3 regions of the Nocardia sp. NPDC127579 genome follow, and region 2 is predicted to be linked to each of the others. Evidence: riboswitches for the same ligand, from Rfam matches in the RefSeq annotation. Region 2 holds a riboswitch; each other region holds the start of a gene.
What was found. Region 2 has a riboswitch for S-adenosylmethionine ahead of ACFVMC_RS17655 (ABC transporter substrate-binding protein). Riboswitches for the same ligand answer to the same signal wherever they lie in the genome.

Region 1 (9,848 bases), on a different contig from region 2:
CACCTCGGAGATTTCGGCGAGCGCCATGATGTGCTTGGCCATCGGCTGTTCGCGATCGTCCCAGGTGGATCCGAGCGATCCGGGCTGCATCTTCTCGAAGCCGAGCGCCAGGGTGCATTCCGCGAGACCGCCGCGAATCGCCTGGGCCGCGAGGTAGAGCGCGGTGGATCCGGTGGAGCAGTTGTTGTTGACATTGACGACCGGAATGCCGGTCATGCCGAGTTCGTAGACCGCGCGCTGGCCGGAGGTGGACTCGCCGTACACGTATCCGACGTAGGCCTGTTCGACCTCGCGATAGTCGATCCCGGCGTCGGCGAGCGCCTTGGTGCCGGACTCGCGCGCCATGTCCGGGTAGTCCCAGTCGGTGCCGTCCTCGTTCTTGCGGCGGCCCGGCTTCTCGAACTTCGTCATCCCGACGCCGATCACATAGACCCTGTTCGTCATCGATCTCCTCAGAGTTCTCTCGATCCGTGCGAACTGACACAAACATACAGAGATGCATGTAACTCCACAAGAGTTCGGTGGCGGCGTAACGCAGATGGGCCGTATAGCCAGGCAGTAGCCACACTCGACACATACAGCTGATCGTGTATGTAGATCAATACAACCGGTCGTCATGCTGTCGAAACGCACCCGACCCCACCTCGCAAACCGCGATCGTGTGACCTCACTCACGACCGGACTCGATTAACAGATACGTAATAGTTCGGAAATTCCACGTCCACATCGGCACGCGAAGTTCACAGGGTTGCTTCATGTTTGGTGAGGAGAAGAACGTGGTCGATGTCGACACCCGCTCGACGAACGCGGATGGAATAGCGGCGGCGAAGGAGACACTGGAGGACTACACACTCCGTTTCGCGCCGCGCAGCTATCGGAAATGGAGTCCGGCGGTCGTCGGCATCTCGGCCCTGGGCGGCATCGCCTACCTGGCCGATTTCGCGATCGGCGCGAATATCGGAATCGCGCACGGCACCGGGAACGCGCTGCTCGGCATCGCCATCTTCGCGGTCGTGGTCATGCTGACCGGATTTCCGCTCGCCTATTATGCGGCCCGCTACAACATCGATCTCGACTTGATCACGCGCGGTAGCGGATTCGGCTATCACGGCTCGGTGATCACCAATATCGTATTCGCGTCGTTCACGTTCATCTTCTTCGCGCTCGAAGGTTCGATCATGGCCCAGGGCCTGGAACTCGGGCTCGGAATTCCACTGTGGCTGGGTTATCTGCTGTCCACGGTGCTGATTTTCCCGCTGGTCATCTACGGCATGAATACGCTGGCCAAACTCCAGGTGTGGACCACCCCGCTGTGGCTGTTGCTGATGGTGCTGCCCTTCGGCTTCCTGGTGGTGCGCCACCCCGATTCGGTCGACGCGTTCTGGTCCTACGGCGGCAAAGACGGTGCGGGCGTGAGCATTTCCGGCACGCTGCTGGCCGCCGGCGTGTGCCTGTCGCTGATCGCGCAGATCGCCGAGCAGATCGACTACCTGCGCTTCATGCCGCCGCGCACCCCGGAGAACTCCCGCAGGTGGTGGACCTGGATGCTGCTGGCCGGCCCGGGCTGGGTGCTCTTCGGCGCGATCAAGCAGGTCGTCGGCCTGTTCCTGGCGGTCTACCTGATCGCGAATCTGCCCGCCGCCCAGGACATCGCGAATCAGCCGGTGCACCAGTTCCTGGAGATCTACCGCGATATGGTGCCGGGCTGGCTGGCCATGACGCTGGCGGTGGTGCTGGTGGTGATCAGCCAGATCAAGATCAACGTGACCAATGCCTACTCCGGCTCGCTGGCCTGGACCAACTCCTACACCCGGGTCACCAAGACCTACCCGGGCCGGTTGATCTTCCTGGGCGTGAACCTGGCGATCGCGCTGATCCTGATGGAAGCCAACATGTTCGACTTCCTGAACAACATCCTCGGCTTCTACGCCAACTGCGGTATCGCCTGGATCGTCACCGTGGCCACGGACATCGCGATCAACAAGTACGTCCTGAAGCTCTCGCCGAAGGTGCCGGAGTTCCGGCGCGGCATGCTCTACGACTTCAACCCGGTCGGCCTGGTCGGCTTCGGCCTGTCGGCGGTGCTGTCGATCATGGCCTTCTTCGGTCTCTTCGGTGAGCTGCTGAAGCCCTACTCCCCGATCGTGGCCGTGCTGGTCTCGTTCGTCGCGACACCGCTGACCGCGATCCTCACCAAGGGCAAGTACTACCTGCGCCGCACCGACGACGGCATCGACCTGCCGATGTTCGACGAGCACGGCAATCCGTCGGGCGCCACGCTGACCTGCGCGGCGACCGGAATGGAGTTCGAACGTCCGGACATGATCGCCTCGGCGGCGCCGGGTCCGGAGGGCGAGATCCAGTACATCAGCTCGCTGGCGCTGTCCACGGACAAGCACGGCGTGCATATCCTGCCGCCCCAGCGGTAGACCCCGTTCAGCACGAAGGCCGCGGCAGGCGAACAGGATTCGCCCGCCGCGGCCTTCGTCGTCGGATCAGTCGAGCCGGATGCCGGGCAGCGACACCTTCGCGGCCGCACGCAGGTGCCCGCAGGCACGCCGCCAACGCCGGTGCGCGCGTTCGGGATCGGAGTCGATGAAGCTGGACACCAGGATGCCGCGCAGCGCGTCCATGGCGGTATAGACGAAATCCCGGGCGTCCCTGCGGGTCACCTCGTCCGGCACATAATGGGCCAGGGCCATCAGCACGGCATTGTTGACGAACGGCTCGACCTTGCCGGCCGCGGCGGCCAGCACCGGGTCGGTCCGCCCGGCTACCCAGAGTTCGATGGCGGCGATGAACAGCGGGCCCTGGTGCAGTTCCCACAGGAAGTCCAGCACGGTGGCGATAGGATCCGCACCGACCTTGATCCGGCCGATCTCCCGCATGGCGGCCTCGGTGCGGCGCTGGGCGAGATGACTGATCGCGGCGATGACCAGGTCGTTCTTGGATCCGAAATGATGCACCTGGGCGCCGCGGGTGACACCGGCGCGCTCGGCGACCCGCGGTGTCGTGGTGCCCGCGTAGCCGAATTCGACCAGACAGTCGATGGTGGCGTCGAGCAGCCGGGTGCGCATCTCGCTGCTACGCTGCTCCTGCGTCCGGCGCGGTCGATTCTCGCCACCCAAAGTCCTGGGCCCGCCCGTCGCCCGACCACCACCCCCCACGGAATCGCTACGCGATGCTGTCATCATGGAATTCTAGCATTTACATACACACCTGTATGTTCTCGGCGTCCCGCCCACACCGTCACGGCGAACAGCAGCACACCGGCCACCGCCAGCCCCGCGCCCACCAGCGCGGGCGCGGTGTAACCGAGCCCCGCGGCGATCACCAGACCACCCAGCCAGGCGCCCGCCGCATTGGCGATATTGAGGGCGGCGTGGTTGAGCGCCGCGGCCAGTGTCTGCGCGTCGGCCGCGACATCCATCAGCCGGGTCTGCAGACCGGGCGCCAGTGCCGCACCGGAGGCGCCGACCAGGAACGCGCCCACGCCCGCGGTGATCGGATGGTGCGCGGCGGCGACGAACCCGGCCAGGATCACCGCCATCGCGACCAGCGCCAGGAAGATCGAACGGTCCACGCCCCGATCGGCCAGCACGCCCCCGGCGATATTTCCCGCGATCATGCCCAGGCCGAACAGCATCAGCACAATCGGAACCAACCCGGCCCGCAGGCCCGCCACATCGGTGAGCGTGGTGGTGATGTAGGTGTACACGGCGAACATGCCGCCGAAGCCGATCGCGCCCACGGCCAGGGTCAGCAGCACCTGCGAACGTCGCAGCGCGCCGAGTTCGGTGAGCGGACTGGTGGTCTTGAAACCGGTGAGTTCCGGGACGACCGCGAGAATAGCGCCGATCGTGGCCAAGCCGATCACGGTGACCACCAGGTAGGCGTCGCGCCAGCCCAGATGCTGGCCGAGCCAGGTGGCCCCGGGAACGCCGACGACATTGGCGGCGCTCAACCCGAGCATAACCGCGGCAACCGCCTTGGCGCGCTGGCCCACCGGCGCCAGGCTCGCGGCGGCCAGCGAGGCGACACCGAAGTACGCGCCGTGCGGCAGCCCGGACACGAACCGGGCGGCGAGCAATGTCTGGAAGGTCGGCGCGACCACTGTGGCCGCATTACCCAGGGTGAACGCCACCATCAACAGCACCAGCAGCCGTTTGCGCGGCACCCGCGCGCACAGTGCCGCGATGATCGGTGCGCCGACCACGACACCGAGCGCGTAGGCCGAGACCGCGTGCCCCGCGGTCGGCTCGGACACGTCCATGGCCTCGGCGATATTCGGCAGCAAACCCATGGACACGAACTCGGTGGTGCCGATCCCGAACCCGCCCAGCGCCAGCGCCAGCATGGCGGGCACGTGCCAGGTCGTCCGCTCGGCGTGCGGCGAAACGGTGGCTGCGGTCGGCGTAGTCACACCGTGGTCAACTATCCGGCGGCCGGATTCCCTCCCCACCCGGCGGTGAGCTTGCCCACGCGTTGCTAGCGGCCGCCGGGAAATCCGTGCTGCCGCCAGGCCTCGTAGACCGCCACGGCCGCGGCATTGGACAGATTCATCGAGCGCCGCCCGGGCAGCATCGGAATGCGGACCTGCGTGGTGAGTCGCGGATCATCGAGGACTTCGGCGGGCAGACCGGTGGGCTCGGTGCCGAACAGCAGGACATCGCCCGCGCGGTACTCGACCTCGGTGTAGTGCGTGGCCGCCTGGGTGGTGAAGGCGAAGACCCGCTCGGGCCGCAGCGCCGCCCACGCGGCGGCCAGGTTCGCGTGCACCGTCACCGAGGCCAGGTCGTGGTAGTCCAATCCGGCCCGGCGCAGCTTCGACTCCGACAGATCGAACCCGAGCGGTTCGATCAGATGCAGTTCGCAGCCGGTCCCCGCGACCATCCGGATCGCATTGCCGGTATTCCCCGGGATCGCGGGCTCATGGAACATCACTCGAAACACAACGCACCAGTCAACCAGGGCGCTGCGGTTACGACCGCTCCGGGAGCGCGCAGGCCCCGCCTTCACTCATCCCCGTGGGGCGTACTCCCAGGCCCTGGTTGATGCGGGCACGCTGGTTCTCCCAGGCTATCGCGGCGGCCAGTTCGGCCAGCTGCGCCTTGGACAGGTGCACGAGCAGGTCGGCGCGCACCTGATCGAGGTCGACCGCGGGGGTGACGGTCATGGCTTCGGCGAAGGCGAGTACCGATTTCTCCAGCTCGCTGTAGGCACTGCTGGCCCGGTAGCGCGGCAGGTCGGCGAGCTGCTGTTCGGTCAGCCCGGCCGAACGGGCCAGCGCCGATCCGATGTCGAGGCAGAACTCGCAGTTGATCAGCCCCGCGGTCTTCAGCTCGGCGAGTTCCTTGAGTCTCGGGTCCAGCTGATTGCTCAGCACCAGCACGCTCTCGTAGACGGCGACGCCGAACCCGATCAGGGGCCGGCGCAGCAACCAGCCGGGCAGGTCGGATCGATGCCGCTTTGCTTGTCTAAAAGCGTTGATGTAGTGACGAATTCGGGTGATTGCACGCATGGCCGGTACCCCTTCCATCGGTTTCCTGTTCCCACCGTACGCCTTAACTACGCTTTGTAGTAGCACTGCGCCGCCACGCCTTCTCGAATAGGGTTTCGACCATGACGAGCACTGCGCACAATCCAGCCGGATCCGAACCGCCCGCACCGGGTTTCGCGCACGCCACGGTCGCCACCGGTAGCCGGATCGTGCACCTGTCCGGGCAGGTCGGGGTCGACGAAGCGGGGCAGGTGGTGCCCGGGGGCCTGGCCGCCCAGACCACGCAGGCGCTGATTAATCTCGGGCGCGCACTCGAAGCGGCAGGTGGCAAGGCCGCGGATCTGGTGAGTGTCCGCTTCTATGTGGTGGATTGGGATCCCTCGAAGTTCGAGGCGCTCGGCGCCGCGGGCCTGGCGGCGCGCGAACACTACGAATTCCCGGAAACCACTGTCACTTTGGTGGGTGTGGCCGCGCTGTTCACCCCGGAGCACCTGATCGAAGTCGAAGGCGTCGCCGTCCTGGACTGACGCGGGGGCGCTGGCCGCGCGCCGGGTGCGCCTGCAAGAATCGGTGCGTGAACGACGTCGACTCCGCCGAACGGCAACCCAGCAGCGCGGGCGCGCAATTCCTGCGCGTGCACCTGCCGATGGTGGCGGTCGCCGTGGTCGTCGTCATCGCCGTGGTGTTCGTGGCCGGTGATCGATGGCGGCGCGGCGCGTTCTTCTTCGGCGGCGCCACCCTGCTGGCGGCCGCGCTGCGCCTGGCCCTGCCCACGGCGCGAGTCGGCCTGCTCGCGGTGCGCGGCAAGCCGTTCGACGTCGCGGCGCTGACCCTGCTCGGGTCGGCCATTCTCTTCATCGCCGCCACCATCAGCAGCCTCGGCGTGCAGTAGCGCGCCGAGTTCCGGTGCGTCAGCGGTTCTCCCGCGCCAGCCGCATGGTCTCGATGAGCAGCTTGGATACCGCGGCGGCCTCGGTGAGGAAGCCGTCGTGGCCGTCGCGGGAATGCACGACCTCGAGTCGCGCGCAACCGGGCAGCCCGTCGGCGAGCTCCTGCTGGGTACGCAGCGGGTAGAGCCGATCGGAGTCGACGCCGCCGACCACGCACGGCACCGGGGTCGACGCCAGCGCCGCCGCGATCCCGCCGCGACCGCGGCCGACATCGTGACGGTTCATCGCCTCGGTGAGCAGCACGTAGGTGGCGGGATCGAACCGGCCGCACAGTTTGCGGGCCTGATGCTCCAGGTAGCTCTGCACCGCGTAGCGACCGCCGCGCCACGGGTCCTCATCGCCCTGCGCGTGGTTCTCGAAACGGTGGTCCAGTTCGCCTTCGGTGCGGTAGGTCAGGTGCGCGATGCGCCGGGCCAGCCCCATGCCGCTCATCGGCGCCCGGCCGGTGCCGTGGTAATCACCGCCCTGCCAGTCGGGGTCGGCGGTGATCGCGGCGATCTGGGTGGTCTGGGTGCCGATCTGGTCGGCGGTGGCACGGGCGCCGACCGCGAGCACGAGCGCCGCGGACACTCGGTCCGGCGCCCCGATCATCCACTCCAGGACCCGCATGCCGCCCATCGAACCGCCGACGACCGCGGCCAGGCGGTCGATGCCGAGCAGGTCCATCAGCGCGACCTCCGCGGTCACCTGATCGCGAATCGAGATCTCGGGAAACCGCGAACCCCAGGGCTTTCCATCCGGAGCCGGCGAGGACGGGCCGGTGCTGCCCTTGCATCCGCCCAGCACGTTGGCCGCGATCACACACCACTCGTCGGTGTCGATGGGCGCGCCGGGACCGACCATGCCGTCCCACCAGCCGGGCAGCCGATGCAGGGTGTCGGGGGCGCCGACCACGTGCGAGTCACCGGTCAGGGCATGCTCGACCAGCACCACATTGTCCAGCGTGGGCGAGAGCTCACCCCAGCGCTGTACCGCGAGATGCACATCCGGGACCACGGCGCCGTTCTCCAAGCGCACGTCCCCGATCGGAACGGTGCCCAGACGGCCGTCCGGCGCGGGTAGTAGGCAGCGGGCGCTCGGTTCGGTCTCCACGGTCACGCCGGTCGGCCGATCACGGGGGAATACGCCGCTACCGCACCGCGGTGAAGATTTGCACACATGGGGGACCTCCTGAACAGCGCGCTTGCCCTCGTCCCTCGAGAGCCGGGTCATCACCCGGAGCACCCCACCGCTGCTGGAGGGTTGCCGACCAGCGAGCCGGGGCTTCGCGCTGGCACTCATGACCTAACGAACATGGTAACCGGCGGTCGGTCGACGTTTGAAATCACGTCGATCCGATTGGCGGGCGGGCTCAGTTCGCCGATGTCGCGCCGCAGATCCGACGCAGTTCGGCGAGGGCGCCGAGCACCGTCGCCCGGGTGGCGCGGGCGGCCTCCTCCGGATCGCCGGTCAGGATCAGTTCCTCGTCGGCGGCGAAGGCGATATGGCACATCATCTGCCAGGTGCCGATCGCCAGCCGCACGGTGAGCGAATCCGGTGCGACGCCGAGGCGATCGGCCAGGGCTCGCATGAGCGCGGCGGACTTGCGGTCGCCGTATTCCATCGCCCGGGTGTTGACCGCCGGGCTGCTGCGCGCGATGCGCTGCATCTTCTGGAATCGGCGTAGTGAGATGGGCGCGTCGGCGTCGGCGTGCGCCCCGGCCTCGACCATGTCCAGGAAGGCGGTGCACAGCCCGTCCAGCGGGTTGACGACCTCCGGCAGGTCGCGGAGCCGGGCCGCGACGGCCTGACCGAAGTCCTCCACCGGGCCGAGAATGATGTCCTCTTTGATCTCGAAATACCGGTTGACGGTGCGCGGCGAGACATCCGCCGCGTCGGCGATCTGCTCGACGGTCGTCGCCTCGAAGCCCTGCTCGTCGCACAGGTCCAGCGCCACCTTGATGATCCGCAGCCGGGTCTGCTGCTTCTTGCGTTCCCGCAATCCGGTGGGCGCTGAGTCGAACATGCCGCCACCTTAACGCAAGCCCGACATAGTCATGGCCGAATGAGTCAAATGTCGCATCGCGACATTTTTCTCTTGACGACAAAAGTCGTGCGATGCCAGGATCGACCTCGTCCTTCCGAAACAGCTCGTCCCAGATGAGGGAGAATCCCGTGACTCAAACTGCTCCTGCGGTGGACGTCCCCGAAAAACAGAGCGGTTCGGCACGGTGGTGGGCGCTCGGCGTGATCGCGCTGGCCCAGCTGATGGTGGTGCTGGACGCCACCATCGTCACCATCGCGCTGCCGTTCGCCCAACGTGACCTGCACATCAGCGACAGCAACACCCAGTGGATGCTGACCGCCTACACCCTGATCTTCGGCGGCCTGCTGCTGCTCGGCGGCCGCCTCGCCGACTACATGGGACGGCGCACGATCTTCATGGTCGGCCTGGTCGGCTTCGCCGCCGCCTCGGCCCTGGCCGGCCTGGCCCAGAACGGCCCCCAGCTGTTCGCCGGACGCGGTCTACAGGGCGCCTTCGCCGCGCTACTCGCCCCGGCCGCGCTGTCGCTGCTGTCGGTGACCTTCACCGAAGCCAAGGAACGAGCCCGCGCGTTCGCGGTGTTCGCAGGCATCTCCGCCGGCGGCGCGGCGATCGGCCTGATCGCGGGCGGCGCGCTCACCGAGTACGCGTCGTGGCGCTGGACGCTGCTGGTCAACACCCCGATCGCGATCCTTGCCCTGATCGGCGCGGTCGGCGTCATCGCCAAGGATGTGCCACTGCCCCGCACCGGCGGCTACGACGTGCCCGGCGCGATCACGGTCACCCTGGGCCTGATCGGCATCGTGTTCGGCTTCAGTCGCGCGGCCGAGCACGGCTGGACCGACATCACCACGATCCTGCCGCTCGGCGCGGGCGTCGTGCTGCTCGCGGCCTTCGTCGCCATCGAACGGTGGGTCGCCAATCCACTGCTGCCGCTGCGTATTCCGGGTGAGATCAACCGCGGCGGGGCACTGCTGGCGGCCCTGCTGATCCCGATCGCAATGTTCGCAATGTTCCTGTTCCTGAGCTTCTACTTCCAGAACGTGCTCGGCTACTCGCCGCTGAAGGCCGGTATCGCGTTCCTGCCGTTCCCGGTGGGCATCGCGATCTCGGCGGGCGTGACCAGCGCGCTGCTGCCCAAGCTCGGCCCGCGGCCGCTCATGGTCGCCGGCGCCGCACTGGGGGTGCTCGGCCTGCTGTGGCTGGCACAGCTCGGCTTCGGCGACAGCTACGCCGTGAGCGTGCTGCCCGCCCAGTTGCTGATCGCGCTCGGCATGGGCCCGCTGTTCGTCGGCATGCAGGCCGTGGCGCTGCACCAGGTGGAGGAGGCGGACTCCGGCGTGGCCAGCGCGCTGCTGAACGCGGCCCAGCAGGT
Region 2 (9,848 bases):
ACCGCGCCACCCTTCGATCCGCCGAGCAACAGCAGAACGCCTGCTCCGAACATGACAATGAAACCGATCAGGCTGATGATCGGGAAGCCGCCGAGCTTCGGCAAAGCGATGCCGGCGACGAGCAGAACCAGACCGAGGACGAACAGGGCCGCGGCCTGGAGTCTGCGGCGACTCGAGGTCGTACGAAGACGTCCGCCGCGGACGGACGAGGCGAACTTCGGATCCTCAGCATAGAGCGCGCTCTCGATCTGTTCGAGCATGCGCTGCTCGTGCTCGGAGAGTGGCACGGTACCTCCCCCGGCACTAGACGTGGGCTGCCGCTTCCGGGTAAGCGACAGACAGCCGACCTTAACGGCTATCTGAGACCAATGATACGAGTTCGATCAGAGCCGTACCACCTACTCGCGCATAACTAAGTGGTCATGGCGTGGCCTCTATGCGGTCAACCCGCCGTTCAGGCCGGGTGCGGGGCGCAAACGCGACGTCGCGGTCAGCATGTCTTCCACATCGTGGAGGAATGCTCCCACCCGCGAATAGAACTCGTCGGCCTCGTGATCGTCGACGTCACGCTCCAGCCCCGCCTCCAGGGCCGCCCGCACCTCCGAGCGGGCGCTGAAATAATCCGCCCACATGACGAACTCGGGCGCGGCGCGCTGCAACAGCACCCATGCATTACGAGAACGGGCGCGCGGCGCGGCGTCGGCGCCGGTGAACGCGAGCACCGCTCCGGCGCCGCGCAGGGCGGCCAGATAGGCGGTACGGAACCGCTCCCGCGGATCGTGCTCGGCCGCCGCCTCCATGAGCAGCCCGTCCGCTCTCTTCAGCAGGGTGCCGGCCCGGCCGGGGTGGCCCTGCTGTTCCATCCGAGAAGACATCTCCCCATTCCTCCGCTCCTCGACACCCGGAGCCCCGGAGTGCTCTGCACCCACCGCGCGGACCGAACAGGCATTCGAACGTTTGAATTACGCTTGAATATAGGGACACCCACCGACAACTTTCCGTCCGAGAGTTCATGACTGCCGTCAAACCCGCACACAAGTCCGCACCCGCACCCGTCGTCGTCGACCTGTCGGTGACCGAGCTGCGCTACCGATTACCCGACGCGCTCTCGGTGTACGTGGCCGCGATGGGCTATCCGCACGGCACCGAGAACCATCGCGCCCCGATGTGGACCGAGCACACCACCCGCCCCGGTTGGCAGGCCGTGGCCGCTTTCCGTCCCGACGACGACGGACACGTCGACCTGCGCACGTCACCGCTGCTGGCGATCGCCTACGGCTACAGCGGCGCGGCGCACCAGTGGTGGCATCAGCAGGTACACACCGGGATGCGGCGCAACGCCTGGCCCGAGCACACCACGCGCCAACTGCTCTCGGACTACTTCGAATTGACCGAACTGCACGTCCACCCCGCGGCCCAGGGCCAGGGGCTCGGCGGCCTGCTGCTGACCCGGCTGCTGCGCGATCGGCCCGAGGCCGCGGTGCTGCTGTCGACGCCCGAGGTGCCCGGAGAGGACAATCGAGCCTGGCGGCTGTACCGACGAGAAGGGTTCCTCGACGTGGTGCGCGACTTCGTGTTCGCGGGCGACAATCGCCCGTTCGCGGTGCTGGGGCGGCGACTGCCGTTATGACCGCGGACGGCGCGCCCGTACTGGTGCTCGGGTCGGGCCACAACGCGCTCGTCGCGGCCTGCTATCTGGCGCGGGCCGGACAGCGGGTGGAAGTGCTCGAGCGCGACGAGGTGATCGGCGGGGCGGTGTCCACCGTCGAGCGTTTCCCCGGGCACCTGGTCGATCGCGGGTCCTCCGCGCACATCATGGTGCGCCACACGGGGATCGTCGAGGAGCTCGAGCTCGCGAATTTCGGGCTCCGCTATATCGATTGCGACCCGTGGGGGTTCACCCCCGGGGCGAACGGCGCGCCGCCGATCGTCTTCCATCACGCGCTGGATCGCACCTGCGCGTCCATCGCCGCGGCCTGCGGACCGCACGACGCCATCGCCTACCGGCGTTTCGCCGATGTCTGGGGTGAGCGCAGCGATCGGGTGATGCGCGCGTTCGGCGGGCGCTCCACGCCGGGGCGGCTGCTGCGCTCGTTCTGGGGCCTGGACGCGCGCGACGGCGGCAGCGCCCTGTCGCGGGAATTCCTGCAGCCCGGTGACGCGCTGCTGGACAGCTACTTTCGCGACGAGCGGCTCAAGGCGTCGCTGGCCTGGTTCGGCGCGCAGTCCGGGCCGCCGATGTCGGAACCGGGCACCGCGCCGATGGTCGGGTTCGCCGCGCTCATGCACAAACTGCCGCCCGGGCGCGCGGTCGGCGGCAGCGGCGCGCTGACCCAGGCGCTGGCCGCGCGGCTGCGCGCCGACGGCGGCACGATCAGCACCGGCGACGCCGTCACCGAGCTGCGCCGCCACGGCGAGGGCTGGCGGGTGCGCACCGCCTCGGGCCGAAACCTGAAGGCGGGCACCGTGATCGCGGGCACGCATATTCTCACCACCCTGGATCTGCTGCGGGCGGGCGGATTCGACCGCGAACCGCTCGACGACTGGGCGCAGCGCATCCGGGTCGGTCCCGGGATCGGCATGGTGGTGCGGGTGGCCACCAGCGCGCTGCCGCGGTATCCCGGCGCCTCCGCCGCGGAGTCGGCGCACGGTTTGCAGTTCCTGGTCTCCGATCGCGCGCAGCTGCGGCGGGCGCACGGCGCGGCGCTGGCCGGTGACCTGCCGCCCCGGCCGGTGGTGCTGGCCATGAGTTTCAGCGCGCTCGATCCGAGCATCGCCCCCGCCGGGGAGCATCAGCTCTCGCTGTGGTCGCAGTGGCACCCCTACCGGCTGGCCGACGGCAGCGACTGGGCCGCGCACGCCGAGACCGAAGCGGACCGGATCATCGCCGAAGTGGACTCGTACGCACCCGGATTCGCCGACACGGTAGTGCGGCGCTACGTGCAGACACCCGTCGATCTGGAACGCGAGATGGGGTTGCGCGGCGGCAATGTGATGCACGTGGAGATGTCGCTGGACCAGATGATGATGTGGCGGCCGCTCCCCGAACTCTCCGGCCAGCGGGTCCCCGGCGCACCCGGCCTGTACCTCACCGGCGCATCGACCCACCCCGGAGGCGGCGTCTCCGGGGCCAGCGGCCGCAGCGCCGCCCGACTCGCCTTGCGCGCGACCCGGCGCGGACGCTTCGGCCGGCGGCGCGGGTGACGGGCGCTGTCCGGTCGCCGGACCGGCGGGCCGCGCGGTGACTGGTACCCACGCGGGGGCACGGTTTCCGTGCTGAGAACACGGTCGCGTCGGTTCAGCGGTATCGAACTCGTTCCGATCATCGTGGCCGCGCTGCTGGTGCTGGCGCAGATCGGATATCCGCTGACCTCCGGGGCGGCGCGGGATCGGGTGACGGTGGCCGTTGTGCTGTTGTCGGCCGGGGTGGCGCTGGCGCATGCGGCCCTCGCGCGTGGGCTGGGTTATGCGGGCGGGTTTCTGGTGATCGTGTCGGGGGTGGGGCTGGTCGCGGAGATGGTGGGGGTGGCGACCGGGTATCCGTTCGGGTGCTACGACTATGCCGTCGATCGGATCGGGCCCGCGGTGGGCGGGGTTCCGCTGCTGGTGCCGCTCGCCTGGACCGGCGGGCTGTATCCGATCTGGGTGGTGGCGGGGCTACTGACGACCGGGCGCGATGCGGTCACCGGGCGCGGTGTGGTCGCGGCGCGGATCGGGCTGACGGCGCTCGGGGCGGTGGGGTGGGATCTGTTCCTGGATCCGCAGATGGTGGCGGACGGGCAGTGGCGATGGTGCGACACGGGATCGGGATTGCCGGGGCTGGCGGGGATTCCGTGGACGAACTACGCGGGCTGGTTCGCGGTCGGGATCGTGATGGCCGGTCTGCTCACGCTGTGGGAGCGGCGCAGGGTGGTGCGCTCGGCATCGATCGCGGTGCCGGTGGCGGTATTCCTGTGGACCTGGCTCGGTTCGGCGCTCGCGCACGCGGCGTTCCTCGGCCTGCCCGCATCGGCGCTGTACGGGGCGGCGGGGATGGGGCTGCTCGGTATCCCGTTGCTGCGGCGACTTGTCCGGAATCGGTGACCGCGACCCGATCGACGCACCCGGCTTCGGGTTGTCGCGTGGCTAATGCGGGGTCGGGCCTGGCACCATGTGAGCCGTGCAACCTAGCCCGATGACCACTGAACCCGATGCCCCGGTACCACCGCGCCGCACCGGCCTGCGGATAACGGGGGCGGTCGTGCTGGCCGCGCTGCTCGTGCCGATGCTGGCCGCTTGCCTGCGTGTCCAGGTATCGATGGGTGTGTCGTCGAACGACCGGGTGTCCGGGCGGATCGTGGCCGCGGTGGTCCCGGCCGATGCCAACGACAAAGGGCCGCAACTGACCGCGCCCGAGGCGCTGGTGGGCAAGGTGCGGGTCGAGACCTACAACCAGGACGGCTATGTGGGCAGCAAGGTCTTCTTCGAGGATTTGTCCTTCGGCGAGGTGACCCAGCTCGGCGCGCTCTCCGAGCAGACCCAGGGCATGTTCCAGCTGACCCTGCAGCGCACCGGCGATCTGGTCAGCCTGAACGGGCGCGTGGATCTGAAATCGGTGCCGCCGCACGGTTCCGATGTGCAGTTCACGGTGGCGTTCCCGGCGCGCGTCGCCAAGACCAACGGCAATCGCGACGACGACTCCACCGTCTCCTGGAAGCTGCCGCCCGGTGACGTGTCCACGATCCGGGCCGAGGTCAGCTACGCCGACCCCAATACCCGTTCGTTCGCCGGCTGGGCGGGCATCGTCGGCGGCATCACCCTGGCGGTCGCCGCCATCGTCGCCGCCATGGCCTACATGAATCGCAACCCGCCCGCGCCGGGCACCGAACGGTTCTCGCTGAACGAGTGGTGGCGCATGGTGAAGGAAGGCAGCTGACCCGTCACGGCAATCGGTTGACGACGATGGTCGAAGTCGGCCCGCAAATGTATCGAGGCCGGACATCGCCGCGCGCGGTAGCCGATCGGCTCGCGCTGGCGGGGACCGGAATCGCGCTGACCGGTTTCGGTGTGGCGCTGTACAACCGGGTCGCCGTGCGCCGGCTGGCCGTGGGGATCACAATCGTCGAGCCGGTCACCGTGTGCATCCCGGCGCGTGACGAGGCAGACCGGCTGCCCGCGCTGATCGGTGACCTGCGTGCGCAACTCGGTGTCGCCGACCTGCGCGTGCTGATCCTCGATGACGGGTCCGCCGACGGCACCGGCCCCGCGGCCGCGGCCGCGATCGGGAGTGATCCTCGTTTCCTGATGATCCGATCCGAGGACGAACCCGCGCCCGGCTGGACCGGGAAGGCGGCCGCTTGCGCCCGGCTCGCCGATCTCGTGGACACCGCGGCGCTGGTTTTCCTCGATGCCGACGTGCGGCTCGGCCCGGGGGCGATCGCCGCCGCCGTGCACGAATTGCGCAGGCGCGAGGTGGCGTTGGTGTCGCCGTGGCCCGCCCAGCGGGTCGGCTCGACCGCCGAGGCCTTGGTCCAGCCGCTGCTCTGCTGGTCCTGGGCCACCACGCTGCCGGTCACCGTGGCCAATCGCACGCGCAGACCGTCGATGGCCCTCGCGTGTGGTCAGTTCCTGGTCTTCGACACCGCCGCCTACCGCGCCGTCGGCGGCCACGGCGCGATCGCCGCCAGCCCGACCGAGGATCTCGATATCGCGCGCGCCCTGCGGCGCGGCGGCCGCCACACCGCACTGGTCGCGGCCGGAAGACAGGCCGAGACCCGAATGTATCGGGGTGCCACCGAACTCGACGCGGGCTACACCCGCTGGCTCTGGTCCGCCTACGGCGGTTCACCATTCGCCGCGCTGGCCGTGGGAGCCATTGCCGTCCTGGCCTATTGGGTGCCGCCACTGGTCGCCCTCGGCGGTTCCGGCCGGACCCGCCGGATCGGGTTCGCCGGTTACGCGGCGGCCGTCGCCGGTCGTCTCCTGGCCCGGTCCACCGAAACCGCGACCGGCCTCACGCGCACGGATGCTCTTGCCGCACTGGCCCATCCGGTCTCGGTAGGCGCGTATGTGATGCTCTCCCTGCGATCCCACCGAGCCCGTCGACTGGGCAACCTGGTGTGGAAAGGCCGTCGGCTACGACAGCCACCGGACTGAGGATCGGTCTCGTCGCGCGCGGGCCTACCTGCCACCGATCGCCCGGGTCGGTTCCCGGTGGCGGCGGCCGCGCCCGTCACGGCACATCGACGATGCCGATGGTCGGAAGGTAGAAGCAGGTCCGGGTATCGGTGCGGGAACTGCCGAATACCGCGGCCAGGACGGTGCCGCTGCCGGTGTCGACCGGGACGGCGCGGACGCCGGTGTCGGGGACGGTGGCGGTGAAGAGTTCGCGGACAGCCTGTTCGGCCAGCGGGCGTAGCAGGTCGGGTACGCCGGGTGACACCATGTGGGCGAAGACGTCGGTGAGCGGGCCCAGGGCGGCCAGGCCGCCGTCGCCGGTGGAGATATTGAGCCAGGCGACGCGCAGGGTGGGATCCTCGGCATCGTCGGAGGCGGCGGGGACGAAGGCGAACAAGGTCTGACCGGTCTCGACCGCGGTCAGGTCCAGGCCCGGGATGGTGAGCGTGTGGACAGGCCACGGGCCCGATACCGCACCGGCGAGGGCGGGGTCGTCCAGGGCCAGGCCCGTGTCGTCGCACAGGGTGGCCGTCGGATAGAGGAACGGGGTCACGCCGAGGGCTTCCAGGGCGGCGACCGCGGGACCGGCGGCACCCGGGCGGGCCACCGCCCCGCGCGGCAGGTCGAACGCGACGGACGCGTCGTCGATCGAGGCAACCGGGTGCTCCGGAGTCGCGGCGGCGGGGCCGATCGCGGTGACGGTGGCCATGGCGACGAGCGCGGCGAGCCGGCCGAGCGACCTCCGCGCACGGGAGGCATCGAGTTGAACGGGCACTGCGAACCTCCTCGACGGCGGAACGAGCGGAGGTTCAACGGTACGCCCGCAAACTCCGAAAACTTGGTATTTCCGATGTCGGCGGCGTGCGGACCGTAGAGCGGGGTCCGGACCATAATCCGCCCTCCCGCCGCTGGTGACCAGCACTGCGCTCACCGTGATTTCTACTCTTGTCACCGAGATCGCCTGCTACCCATGATGGTCCGGCAACCATCCAGAGCGATCGAGAGACCTGGCTCGCCGACATCGCAGCAACCCCCCGGCGCGCCGGGTGCGGGTGCTTCCGCCAGGACCGATGGAGGACCTACCGATGCGTCGCCCGCGCCGAATTCCCCGGAGTACCACCGTGATCCGCACCCGTCATCGCCTCGCCACCGTCACCGGCCTGCTGGCCCTCGCCGGCACCGTGGTCGCCTGCGGCGGCGACGCCGGCGGCACCCGGGCCGACGCGGGTCCCCCGCGGCCCGGCGGCACGCTGCGCTACGGCCTGTCCCAGGCGGCGTCGTGCTCGGACCCCGCGCAGGCGGGCAGCAACCAGACGCTCTACGTCACCCGGCAGATCGTCGACTCGCTGACCGATCAGGATCCGGCCTCCGGCGCGTTGCGCCCCTGGCTGGCGCGCAGCTGGGAGGCGAGTCCCGACGCCACGGTGTTCACCTTCCGCCTCGCCGACGACGTCACCTTCAGCGACGGCACTGCGCTCACCGCAGAGTCGGTGCGCGAGACCTTCGATTCGATCGTGCGGCTCGGCGCGGCCAAGGCCCCGCTCGGCAACGGGTATCTGGTGAACTACGTCGGCACCACGGCGGTGGACCGGCTGACCGCACGGGTCGAGTTCAGCAAACCCAACGCACAGTTCCTCCAGGCGACTTCGACGCCGCAACTGGGCATTCAGGGCGCGGCCACCACCGCGAAACCCGCCGAGCAGCGGTGCGACGGCAGCAATGTCGGATCGGGACCGTTCGTGTACACCGCCTATCGGCAGGACGTGTCGGCCACACTGCGCAAGCGAGCCGGATATGCCTGGGGCTCCGCGGTTTTCGCACACCAGGGCGAGGCCTACCTGGACGGCATCGAGTTCACCGTCGTCCCGGAGTCCGGCGTGCGCACCGGCAGCCTCACCTCCGGGCAGCTGGATGCGATCAGCGACGCGCTGCCCCAGGACCTGCCGCTACTGGAGGCGGCCGACGCGCGCCTGCTCACCGCCCCGAACCCCGGCATCCCGTTCGGCCTCCAGCCCAATCTGACACGCGGCCCGCTGCGCGATCCGCTGGTGCGCCAGGCGCTGCTGCCCGCGATCGACCGCCAGCAGCTGGTCGACACCGTGCTCGGCCCGCAGTTCAAGCCCGCGACCAGCGCGCTGGCCAGTACCACACCCGGCTATCAGAATCTGTCGGCGCGGCTGGCGCACGATCCGGCCCGCGCCCGCGCCCTGCTCGATCAGGCGGGCTGGGTGCCGGGCGGCGACGGTATCCGGGTGCGTGGCGGCGAGCGGCTCAGCTTCGGCGTGGTGTTCACCCAGGTGTTCGCGGGCAACAAGGCGATCCTGGAGCTGGTGCAGCAGCAGCTGCGCCAGGTCGGGGTGGAATTGCGGCTGGATCTGGTCTCGCTGGCCGAGACCACGGCGCGGCAGAACGCCAAGGACTACGACACCTACTACTACAACACCACGCGCGCGGACGGCGACATCCTCCGCAACGCCTTCACGGTGCAGGGACGCAATCTCAATGTGCGCGAACGTATTCCAGCACTCGACGACATCCTGGAGGGACAGTTGAGCGCCGGGGACCAGGCCGCGCGGCTCGCCCTGATCGGCACCGCGCAGGAGCGCGTGCTGGACGCGGGGCTGTGGATCCCGACCGTGGAACTGTCCCAGGCGATCGGGGCCGCACACACGCTGCACGACCTGAAATTCGAGGCGTCCGCGCGACTCCAGTTCTTCGACGCCTGGCTGAGCGAGCGCTGACCCGTGCCGCGATATCTGACAGCTCGTGCGGCACAGGCACTCTGGGTGCTGTGGGCCGCGTTCACCGTGTCCTTCGCGGTGCTCTACCTGCTGCCCGCCGATCCGGTGTCCATCGCCGCGGGCGCGGACCTCGGCGCGCCGACCGATGCCGCGGCGATCGCCGAATTGCAGGCCCGCTACGGCCTGGATCAGCCACTGTGGCAGCAGTACTGGACCGCGCTGACGCACGCGCTGTGCGGCGATCTGGGCCATTCCATCAGCACCGGCCAGCCGGTGACCGAGGCGATCGGCGAGGCGCTGCCCGCGACCCTGGGCCTGGCCGCGCTGACACTGCTCTTCGCCGTGCTTGGCGGCGTCGGGCTGGCGCTGACGGCTACCGCCACCCGGCGTCCGTGGCTGCGCGCCGCCCTCGCCGCGCTGCCCTCGATCGGCGTCGCGGTGCCCACCTTCTTCACCGGACTGCTTCTGCTGCAACTGTTCTCGTTCCGCTGGCGGCTCGCGCCCGCGTTCGGCGGACAGAGTTTCGCGGGCACCGTGCTGCCGGCGCTGACCCTGGCGCTGCCGATCGGCGCGGTGCTCGCCCAGGTGCTGATCTCCGGCGTGGAGTCCACCTGGCGGCAGCCGTTCGTGGATGTCGCACTGGCCAAGGGCGGTTCGCGCTGGTGGGTACGGCGCCGGCACGTGCTGCGCCCGGCCAGCGTGCCGACCTTCACCATCGCGGGCGTGCTGGTCGGTCACATCCTGGCCGGTGCCGTGGTGGTGGAGAGCGTGTTCGCGCGGCCCGGGATCGGGCGGCTCACCCAGAGCGCGGTACTGGCCCAGGACATTCCGGTGGTGCAGGGCGTCGTGCTGCTCAGCGCACTCATCTTCGTCGCGGTGAACCTCGCGGTCGATCTGATCTATCCGCTGCTCGACCCGCGCATCGCCGCCCGGCGCGACAACGCCGCGCCG
Region 3 (9,848 bases), on a different contig from region 2:
TGGATCCGGCGAATGGTGTCGGGGACGTGCATGGCCACGCGGCCGAAACCCGTTGCCTTGACCCGGGCTCCGCGATCCACCAGATCCAGCAGGTAGGGCAGGCTCTCGTCGGACATGCCGAGATGATCCACCGACAACGCGGGCAGTTTCGAGATCACCGGTTGCAGCGAGGCCAGCATCTGCCCGTCGATATAGACCTCGACATGCCAGCCGACCAGGTCATAGGCGCGCAGCGCCTGCAAGGTCATGCCGGTGATGTCGGCGGCGGCGCGCTTGAGATTGAAACGCAGAGCACGCACGCCGACTCGATCCAGTTCGACGATCTCCTCGTCGGAAGCGTCCAGGTTCAGCGTGGTCACCCCCACCCAGCCCGGGCCGAGCTCGGCCAGCGCCGCCTTCATCCAGGTCTGATCGGTGCCCTGGAACGACGCGCTGACCACGGCGCCACCACCGATATCGAAGCGCGCCATCCGCTTTCGATAATCGGCGATGGTGTACGGGTCGGGCAGGTAGCCCTCGTTCTCGATCAGCGGGAACCGCGGATCGATGATGTGGACATGGGCATCGAACACCTGTACAGAATGCCTCAGTTACAGAGATTTCGCTGCCGTGGAACCGCCGGCTCAGACCTTGTGCGGTTCGCTGGCGCGCAGCATGTCCTCGCGCTCGACGACCTTGACCCGCTCGCGGCCCTCCGGCTCACCCAGCGCGCGTTCGTGCGCGTCCAGGCGATACCAGCCCTGCCAGGTGGTGAACGGAATGCCCTTGCCCTCCAGGAACTCGGTGACCGCGTCCAGCTCCGGCTGCTCGGCCGGGGTGAAGTTCACGCTGTCGTCGAGCAGGCAGGCCACGGTCTCGTTGGCATCGCCCTTGGTGTGGCCGATCAGGCCGACCGGGCCGCGCTTGATCCAGCCGGTCACATAGGTGGCGGGCATGTACCGGGCGGCGCCGTCGGCGTTCTCGTCGGCCAGCACGCGACCGGCCTCGTTCGGCACGGTGCCCGCCTGGTCGTCGAAGGGCAGGTTGGTGATGTTCTGCGACAGGTAGCCCACGGCCCGGTAGATGGCCTGCACGTCCCACTCGCGGAACTCGCCGGAGCCCTTGACGTTGCCGGTGCCGTCGAGCTGGGTGCGCTCGGTGCGCAGGCCCACGACCTTGCCGTCCTCGCCGAGCACCTCGGCGGGCGACTCGAAGAAGTGCAGGAACAGCTTGTGCGGGCGGTTGCCCTGATCGCGGATCGCCCACTGCTCCAGCGTGTTGGCGACCATGTCGACCTGCTTGGAGTGCCGGCGCGCGGCCTCGGAGCCGGCGTCGTAGTCGATGTCCTCGGGGTCGACGATGACCTCGATGGTCGGCGAGTGGTCGAGCTCGCGCAGCTCGAGCGGCGTGAACTTGGCCTGCGCCGGGCCGCGCCGCCCGAAGACGTGCACCTCGAGCGCCTTGTTGGCCTTGAGGCCGTTGTAGACGTTCGGCGGGATCTCGGTCGGCAGCAGTTCGTCGCCGGTCTTGGCGAGCACGCGCGCCACATCCAGCGCAACGTTGCCGACGCCGAGCACCGCGACCTTCTCCGCGTGCAGCGGCCATTCGCGCGGCACATCCGGGTGGCCGTCGTACCAGGAGACGAAGTCGGCGGCGCCGTAGGAGCCGTCCAGGTCGATGCCCGGGATGTCGAGGGCGCGGTCGGCGTTGGCGCCGGTGGAGAAGATCACCGCGTCGTAGAAGCGGCGCAGATCATCGAGGGTGATGTCGGTGCCGTAATCGATATTGCCGAGCAGACGCACCTGCTCCTTGTCGAGCACCTTGTGCAGGGCGGTGATGATGCCCTTGATCCGCGGATGGTCCGGCGCGACGCCGTAGCGGATCAGACCGAACGGCGCGGGCATGCGCTCGTAGAGGTCGATACTCACCTCGGCGTCGGATTTCATCAACGCGTCGGCGGCGTAGATACCGGCCGGTCCTGCGCCCACGATCGCGATGCGGAGCGGGCGAGTGGCTGCACTCTGTTCGGTCATCTCTTACGCGCACCTTCGGTCGAAAAATAATGGCGTCCTATTTAGCCTAGGCTAAGTCGACGCAGCGCTGCGGTTGCCCCTGCCGATGCGGACACTGGTGCTGCTGGCTCGTAACTGCGCGGCTTCCAGGTCGCTGTCCGCACCCCGCAGCCACGGTGATGGCCGCGAGACTGCGGTCTCGCGATTCTATCGGTGTCGCGCGCGGTGGACTGCACGGGTGCCGCCGACCAGGCATAAGGGATCATGGGCGGATGACCGAGCAGCAGCCCAAGCCCGAGGACGAGCCGATCGCCGTCGATCAGACCGACCAGCGGTCCATGACGCCGTTCATCGCCGCCGCCATCCTCGCCGCGATCGTGCTGATCGCGGTGTTCGCCGGCGGTCTGCTGTCGCCCGCTGAGAAAAATGTCACAGAAGCCGACCGCATCTCCGCGGCGGTCAGCAACTACGTGGGCGGCCGCGCGCAGAGCGACGACGTACCCGCCCCCGGCACCGCGTGCGCCGGATTCGACGAGGCGAAGTCGCCGCTGGCCGCGCAATTCGGCGCCGGCGGCCGAAAGTCGGTGGAGATCGCCAGGATCGAGGGCCAGAGCGTCAACGGGGACCGGGCCAAGGCCACCGTCACCACCAAGGCCGACGGCAAGGAGACCACCGAGACCTGGAATCTGGTCCGCGCCGACGGCAACTGGCTGGTCTGCGGCTGAAACGAATCAGGTGTTTGACAGCCCGGCACCTGCCCAGGCAATCTCAGTCCAGGTCATGAGCACCAGCGCCAAGCCCCGGCTCGCTGGTCGGCAACCCTCCTCCGCGGTGGGGTGCTCCGGGTGACGACCTGGCACGCATCCGAACCCCGATGCGGCAAGTGCGGATTCACAGGAGGATCGCAATGAGTTACGCCGGTGACATCACCCCGCAGCAGGCGTGGGACCTGTTGCGCGAGCACCCCGAAGCCGTCCTGGTCGACGTGCGCACCGAAGCCGAATGGCGTTTCGTCGGCGTACCCGACACCACCGCGATCGAGCGCCCCACCGTGCTCATCGAATGGGTGGACGGCACCGGCACGCGCAACCAGGCCTTCGCCGACCAGCTGGGCAAGGCACTGGACGGCCGCGCGCCGGAAGCCCCCGTGGTGTTCCTGTGTCGCTCCGGCCAGCGCTCCGCGCATGCCGCGACCGTGGCCACCCAGCTCGGCATCGCGCCGGCCTACAACGTGGACGAGGGCTTCGAAGGCCCGCTCGACGCGGACGGCCACCGCGGCGGCTCCGGCTGGCGCGCCCGCGGCCTGCCGTGGAAGCAGTCGTGAGCCCGAGTTCGGCGAAGGAGCAGCAGTCATGATCACAGGTGGTGCGTTCGACAAGCCGCTGCCCGAAGGTGTCGGCCCGGCGACGCTCGGTGTCCGAGGCGGCCTGCGGCGCAGCGGTTTCGAGGAGACCTCGGAGGCGCTGTTCCTGAACTCCGGCTTCGTCTACGAGAGCGCCGAGGCGGCCGAGCAGTCGTTCACCGGTGAGATCGAGCATTTCGTCTATTCGCGATACGGGAACCCCACGGTGGCCATGTTCGAGGAGCGGATGCGGCTGCTCGACGGCGCCGAAGCCTGCTTCGCGACGGCCAGCGGCATGTCGGCGGTGTTCACCGCACTGGGCGCGCTGCTCGGTGCCGGTGACCGGCTGGTGGCGGCGCGCAGCCTGTTCGGCTCCTGCTTCGTGGTGTGCAACGAGATCCTGCCGCGCTGGGGCGTGGAGACGGTCTTCGTCGACGGCGACGATCTGGACCAGTGGGAGCAGGCGCTGTCGGTGCCGACCCAGGCGGTGTTCTTCGAGACCCCGGCCAACCCGATGCAGACCCTGGTCGACGTGCGCCGGGTGTCCGAGCTCGCGCACGCGGCGGGCGCGAAAGTGGTGCTGGACAACGTGTTCGCCACCCCGCTGCTGCAACGCGGCTTCGAGCTGGGCGCCGACGTGCTGGTCTACTCGGGCACCAAGCACATCGACGGACAGGGCCGGGTCCTCGGCGGCGCCATCCTGGGCGCGCAGGACTACATCGACGGACCGGTGAAGAACCTGATGCGCCACACCGGTCCGGCGCTGAGCCCGTTCAACGCGTGGACCCTGCTCAAGGGCTTGGAGACGATGCCGCTGCGCGTGCGGCAATCCGCCGATTCGGCGCTGCGGGTGGCGAAGTTCTTGGAGGACAACGACTCCGTGAACTGGGTCCGCTACCCGTACCTGGAATCGCATCCGCAGTTCGAGCTGGCCAAGAGCCAGATGAGCGCGGGCGGCACGGTGGTCACCTTCGAGCTGAACGCAGCCGACGGCGAGGCGAAGAAGCGCGCCTTCGAGGTGCTGAACCGCCTACGCATCATCGACATCTCCAACAACCTGGGCGATGCGAAGACCCTGATCACGCACCCGGCCACCACCACCCACCGGGCGATGGGCCCCGAGGGCCGCGCCACGATCGGCCTCACCGACGGCGTTGTCCGCATCTCTATCGGCCTGGAGGACATCGAGGACCTGCTCGGCGACCTGGACCACGCCCTGCGCTGAACCGGCTAATCCTGCGGCAGCCGCCGCAGGATTTCGTCGAACCCAGCGTCCATCTTGGTTTCGAGGTTGTCGACCTTGGTTTCCAGGTTTTCGACCTTTATCGCCAGGTTGGTGACGGTCTCCTGTACCTGGCCGAGCTTGGTGTCCAGGTCGGCCAGCTTTTCTCCGATCACCGTCAGGGTCGCGGAGTCGCGTGCGCCTCCGATGTCCATGCGTACCTCCAGCTTGGCTACCCGGTTTTCGAGATCGGCCATGTCGAGATCCTCCCCTGATCGTACAAGCGTGGTCAGTTGCGTTCTGCCCAAATGCTTGTCGGTCCTGGAAAAGGAAACACCCCCCGATTCATCGAATGTGGATAAGTCGGGGGGTGTGGACAACTGCTGGTCAGATGACCTAGCCCAATGCGCGCAGGCGGGGTGCCAGGTCGCGCTGGAACAGGTCCAGGAAGCGGCGCTGATCGTGGCCGGGGGCGTGGAAGACCAGGTGGTTCAGGCCCGCGTCCAGGTAGGGCTTGATCTGGTCGACGGCCTGATCCGGATCGCTGGCGACGATCCAGCGCTTGGCGATCTGCTCGATCGGCAGCGCGTCGGCGGCGGCCTCCATCTCGATCGGGTCGGTGATCGAGTGCTTCTGCTCCGGCGTCAGCGACAGCGGAGCCCAGAAGCGCGTATTCTCCAGCGCCAGTTCGGGATCCGTGTCGTAGGAGATCTTGATCTCGATCATCCGGTCGATGTCGGCGAGGGTGCGGCCGGCCTTGGCCGCACCCTCGGCGACCGCTGGCATGAGCTTGTCGGTGTAGAGCTCCATGCCCTTGCCGGAGGTGCAGATGAAACCGTCGCCCGCGCGACCCGCGTACCGGGCCACCAGCGGACCGCCCGCTGCGATGTAGATCGGGATGCCGCCCTTGGGCACGTCGTAGATGGAGGCGCCGACCGCCTTGTAGTACTGGCCGTCGAAGTCGGTGCGCTCACCGGTCCACAGCGCGCGCATCAGCTCGACCGACTCGCGCAGGCGTGCGAAACGCTCCTTGAATTCCGGCCATTCGCCGGTGTAGCCGGTGGCGATCTCGTTGAGCGCCTCGCCGGTCCCCACTCCGAGCATGATCCGCTCGGGGTACAGGCAGCCCATGGTGGCGAAGGCCTGCGCGATCACCGCCGGGTTGTAGCGGAAGGTCGGGGTGAGCACCGAGGTGCCGAGCTGGATGCGCTTGGTGCGCTCGCCGACCGCCGCCATCCAGGCCAGCGAGAACGGGGCGTGCCCGCCCTTGTGCCGCCACGGCTGGAAGTGGTCGCTGACGGTCGCGCTGTCGAGCCCGTGCTCCTCGGCGAGCACCGCGATTTCCACCAGTTCACGCGGACCGAACTGTTCGGCCGACGCCTTGTATCCGAGCTTCAGATCACCCATCCATCCGACCATAGTCAGGCTGGTCGGTTCGTGTGCGAAGGGTCTCATCGAGACACGGCGGCGCGAGTTAGCGGATAATTGGCCGTGTGACTCCAGACAACGAGCCGATCCTGTCCTATCTGACCGATATGGACGGCGTGCTGGTGCACGAGGATCAGCTGATTCCCGGCGCCGACGAGTTCCTGGCCGAGCTGCGCGCCAACAACACGCCGTTCCTGGTGCTCACCAACAATTCGATTCGTACCCCGCGCGATCTGCAGGCCCGGCTGCGCCACACCGGCCTGGATATCCCGGAGGAGGCGATCTGGACCTCGGCCCTGGCCACCGCCACCTTCCTGGACGACCAGCGCCCGCACGGCACCGCCTACGTGGTCGGCGAATCCGGCTTGACCACCGCGCTGCACGAGATCGGCTACGTGCTGACCGACAGCGATCCCGACTACGTGGTGCTCGGTGAGACCCGCACCTATTCCTTCGAGGCGATCACCACCGCGATTCGCCTGGTGGAGAAGGGCGCTCGATTCATCGCCACCAACCCGGACGCCACCGGTCCGTCCCGGGACGGGCTGCTGCCCGCGACGGGGTCGGTGGCCGCGCTGATCACCCGCGCGACCGGGCGGGAGCCGTACTACGTCGGCAAGCCGAATCCGCTGATGATGCGGTCGGCGCTGCGCCGGATCGGTGCGCATTCGCAGTCGACGGTGATGATCGGCGACCGGATGGACACCGACGTGATCTCCGGCCTGGAGGCCGGGCTGCGCACCATCCTGGTCACCAGCGGCATCTCCACCCGGGAGTCGGTGGAGCAGTACCCGTATCGGCCCACGACGGTGGTGGAGTCGGTGGCCGATCTGGTCGGGCGCACCGGTAAGCCGTTCGACTAGGTGTCGAACTCGTCGAGGACGGCAGCGAGGCGGGTGAGCGCCGCGACGATGTGCTCGAATTCCGCGTGACCCAAACGCTCGATCAAGCGGTCCGCGTATACCTGGTGCCGGGGGTTGATCTTCTCGATGGCGGCCCGCCCCGCCGGGGTGATGTCGACGAGTTTCGCGCGCTTGTGCGCCGGGTTCGGGCGGTATTCGGCAAGTCCCCTGTCCACCAGCAGATCCGCGATGCGCTGCACGCTCTGCCGGGTGATGCCCATCGCCCGCGCGATGCCCGAGACCGGCAGCGGTTCGCGCAGCACCGCGCCCAGCACCTGCCACCAGGCCGCGGTCAACCCGGCGGGTGCGGCCAATTCTTCTGCGATGGCGAGGAATCGGCCGTTGAGCCGGAACGACGTGATCGCCGCGGTGCTGAAGAGTTCCTGCTCCGGTGTCATGCCTGCGATCTTGCCTGCTGGTAGGCGTCGAGTTCGAAATAGGCCGCGGGCTCGCTGTGCGCGTAGAGCCGGTACCAGGCATCGAGGATGTGCGGTTCGTAGACGCCGAGCACGCTGAGTACCTCGCGCGCGAATTCGAACGGCGCGGTGCCGGAGGCGGTGACCACGCCGCCGTCGGTCACGGCGGGTTGCCCCACGTAGCGGTCGGCACCGGAATAGCCGCTGTAGAGCAGGAATTCGGCGACATTGCTGGTGTGCGCGCGGTCGTCGAGCAGACCTTCGCGGGCGAGTCCGAAGGTGGCGCCACAGATGGCCGCGACCGGTACTCCGGCCGCGACGAATTCCCGGGCTTTGCGTGCGAACGGCACCAGGTCCTCGCCCATCCAGCTGTCGGCGCCCGGCAGGATGAGCATCGCGCTCTCCTCGGGCGTGAGCTCGGCCAGCGTCAGATCCGGCACGATCCGCATTCCGCCCTTGGTGCGGATCGGTTCGGTGCCGAGCCCGACCGTGCGCACCTCGAAGCTGCCGGGCGCGACCTGCCACTCGGGGTTGTTGATGTGCGCGGTCGCGGCTCCGACCTCCCAGTCGGCGAGGGTGTCGTAGACGGCGGCGTGAACAATCTTCGTGGACATGACAGTATTCTGTCATGTTTGACAGCAAGCTGTCAATGGTGGCGGGCCGGGAACTCGCGCTAGGCGCGGCGCAGGGCGAAGATGCGCAGGTCGCGGGTGGTGCGGTCGCGGTAGGCCGCATAGGCGCCGGTGACCTCGACGAAGCGCGCGAAGACGGCTTCGGAGTCGGCATCGGGGACCGGAGTCGCGATGACCGGAATGCGCTCGCCGGCGATGGCGACGGTCGCGGTGGGTGTCGCCAGCAAGTTGGCGGTCCAGGCGGGATGCTTGGCCTGGCCGAAATTACTGCCGATCACGTAGAGCACCGCGCCGTCGTGTACGTAGAGCAGCGGTTGGGTGCGTGGCTGACCGGACTTGCGGCCGATGGTGGTGAGCAGGATGACCGGCGCGCCGATCGGACCGAGCACGGTGTACTTGGCGTCGGTGCGTTCCAGCACCGCGCGATCCAGCGGCGTGATGGTGCGGATGAACCAGGACCCCGGTTTGGTGGCGGCGAACCGATTCGCGGCTCGGGAAAGGACATTCGTGCGCGAACCCCACTGCCGGTCCGGGAACTGCTCAACCATTCGATGACTATATCCACCTGCGGGAATTACCCCCTTCGGTGATGACCGTCTCGCCACCGGCTGCAATTGCCCCGAATTCACTAAGCTTCAGCTCATGGTCGAAACCGTGCCGTCCACCGTCTACATCGCCTCACCCGAGGGCGACACCGGTAAGTCCACGGTGGCGCTGGGCGTGCTGCAGATGCTGTGCGCCACCACCGCCCGCGTCGGAGTGTTCCGGCCGATCACCCGCTCCACCACCGAACCCGATTACATCCTCGAGCTGCTGCTCGAGCACAGCACCGCCGACATCGACTACGAGCAGGCCGTCGGCGTCACCTACGAGCAGGTGCACGCCGACCCGGACGCCGCGATCAGTGAGATCGTCATGCGCTTCCACGATGTCGCCAAGGTGTGCGATGCCGTGGTCGTGGTCGGCACCGATTACACGGATGTGGCCAGCCCCAGCGAACTCCGGTTCAACGCGCGGATCGCGGTGAACCTGGGCGCGCCGGTGCTGCTGGTGGTCCGCGGCTCCGAGCGCAGCCCGGAGGAGGTGCGCCAGCTGGCCGAGCTGTGTGCCAGCGAGCTCGCCACCGAGCACGCACAGCTCGCCGCGATCGTGGCGAACCGCTGCGACCCCGGCCGGCTCACCGAGATCGCCACGGAGCTGGGCGGTTTCGCGGTGCCGTCCTGGACGCTGCCGGAGGTGCCGCTGCTCATCGCGCCCACCATGGCCGAACTCTGCGGCGCGATCGACGGCGAAATGTACAGCGGCGACCCGGAACTGCTACAGCGCGAGGCGCTCTCGGTCATGGTCGGCGGCATGACGGCCGAGCACATTCTGGAGCGGCTCTCCGACGGCGTCGTGGTGATCGCGCCGGGCGACCGGTCCGACGTCCTGCTCGGCTTGGTCAATGCCCATGAGGCCGAGGGCTTCCCGTCGCTGGCGGGCATCATCATGAACGGCGGCATGCGCCCGCATCCGGCGGTGGCACGGCTGATGGCGGGTCTCAAGCCGCGGCTGCCGATCCTGGCCACCGAGCTCGGCACCTACGACACGGCCAACGCCGTGCACCACACCCGCGGCCGCATGTCGGCGGGCAACCCACGCAAGGTCGACACCGCGCTGGCGCTGATGGAAGACCATGTGAACGCCGCGGAACTGTTGCAGCGCATCCAGGTTCAGCGCACCGCGGTGGTGACGCCGCAGATGTTCGAATACCAGCTGATCGAACGCGCCCGCGCCGATCGCAAGCGCATCGTGCTGCCCGAGGGCACCGACGACCGCATCCTGCGCGCCGCCGGCCGTGTCCTCCAGCGCAAGATCGCCGACCTGGTCATCCTCGGCGACGAGGCCGCTATCCGCGCCCGCGCCGCCGAACTCG

Region 1: linked by a shared signal. The riboswitch ahead of ACFVMC_RS01315 (homoserine O-acetyltransferase) and the one ahead of ACFVMC_RS17655 (ABC transporter substrate-binding protein) in region 2 are both predicted to bind S-adenosylmethionine.
Region 3: linked by a shared signal. The riboswitch ahead of ACFVMC_RS24830 (rhodanese-like domain-containing protein) and the one ahead of ACFVMC_RS17655 (ABC transporter substrate-binding protein) in region 2 are both predicted to bind S-adenosylmethionine.

What each region holds. Positions count from the first base shown of each region.
Region 1 covers NZ_JBHXVZ010000001.1:249,391-259,238, forward strand. The annotation lists gene ACFVMC_RS01275 (lipid-transfer protein) at 1-444, opposite strand, end outside; gene ACFVMC_RS01280 (purine-cytosine permease family protein) at 756-2,429, shown strand; gene ACFVMC_RS01285 (TetR/AcrR family transcriptional regulator) at 2,496-3,077, opposite strand; gene ACFVMC_RS01290 (MFS transporter) at 3,191-4,423, opposite strand; gene ACFVMC_RS01295 (tRNA (cytidine(34)-2'-O)-methyltransferase) at 4,489-4,953, opposite strand; gene ACFVMC_RS01300 (carboxymuconolactone decarboxylase family protein) at 4,982-5,521, opposite strand; gene ACFVMC_RS01305 (RidA family protein) at 5,623-6,027, shown strand; gene ACFVMC_RS01310 (DUF3017 domain-containing protein) at 6,147-6,392, shown strand; gene ACFVMC_RS01315 (homoserine O-acetyltransferase) at 6,412-7,548, opposite strand; SAM riboswitch class IV at 7,625-7,735, opposite strand; gene ACFVMC_RS01320 (TetR/AcrR family transcriptional regulator) at 7,802-8,455, opposite strand; gene ACFVMC_RS01325 (MFS transporter) at 8,590-9,848, shown strand, end outside.
Region 2 covers NZ_JBHXVZ010000004.1:484,176-494,023, reverse strand. The annotation lists gene ACFVMC_RS17695 (DUF3040 domain-containing protein) at 1-287, opposite strand, end outside; gene ACFVMC_RS17690 (SAV_6107 family HEPN domain-containing protein) at 435-875, opposite strand; gene ACFVMC_RS17685 (GNAT family N-acetyltransferase) at 1,013-1,630, shown strand; gene ACFVMC_RS17680 (phytoene desaturase family protein) at 1,627-3,204, shown strand; gene ACFVMC_RS17675 (carotenoid biosynthesis protein) at 3,277-4,083, shown strand; gene ACFVMC_RS17670 (LppM family (lipo)protein) at 4,175-4,915, shown strand; gene ACFVMC_RS17665 (glycosyltransferase) at 4,963-6,135, shown strand; gene ACFVMC_RS17660 (hypothetical protein) at 6,212-6,931, opposite strand; SAM riboswitch class I at 7,139-7,233, shown strand; gene ACFVMC_RS17655 (ABC transporter substrate-binding protein) at 7,242-8,897, shown strand; gene ACFVMC_RS17650 (ABC transporter permease) at 8,901-9,848, shown strand, end outside.
Region 3 covers NZ_JBHXVZ010000007.1:412,512-422,359, reverse strand. The annotation lists gene ACFVMC_RS24845 (amidohydrolase family protein) at 1-572, opposite strand, end outside; gene ACFVMC_RS24840 (FAD-dependent oxidoreductase) at 624-2,012, opposite strand; gene ACFVMC_RS24835 (hypothetical protein) at 2,264-2,716, shown strand; SAM riboswitch class IV at 2,768-2,883, shown strand; gene ACFVMC_RS24830 (rhodanese-like domain-containing protein) at 2,899-3,315, shown strand; gene ACFVMC_RS24825 (O-succinylhomoserine sulfhydrylase) at 3,344-4,558, shown strand; gene ACFVMC_RS24820 (hypothetical protein) at 4,564-4,812, opposite strand; gene fgd (glucose-6-phosphate dehydrogenase (coenzyme-F420)) at 4,952-5,962, opposite strand; gene ACFVMC_RS24810 (HAD-IIA family hydrolase) at 6,091-6,846, shown strand; gene ACFVMC_RS24805 (MarR family winged helix-turn-helix transcriptional regulator) at 6,843-7,283, opposite strand; gene ACFVMC_RS24800 (type 1 glutamine amidotransferase family protein) at 7,280-7,915, opposite strand; gene ACFVMC_RS24795 (nitroreductase family deazaflavin-dependent oxidoreductase) at 7,975-8,481, opposite strand; gene pta (phosphate acetyltransferase) at 8,576-9,848, shown strand, end outside.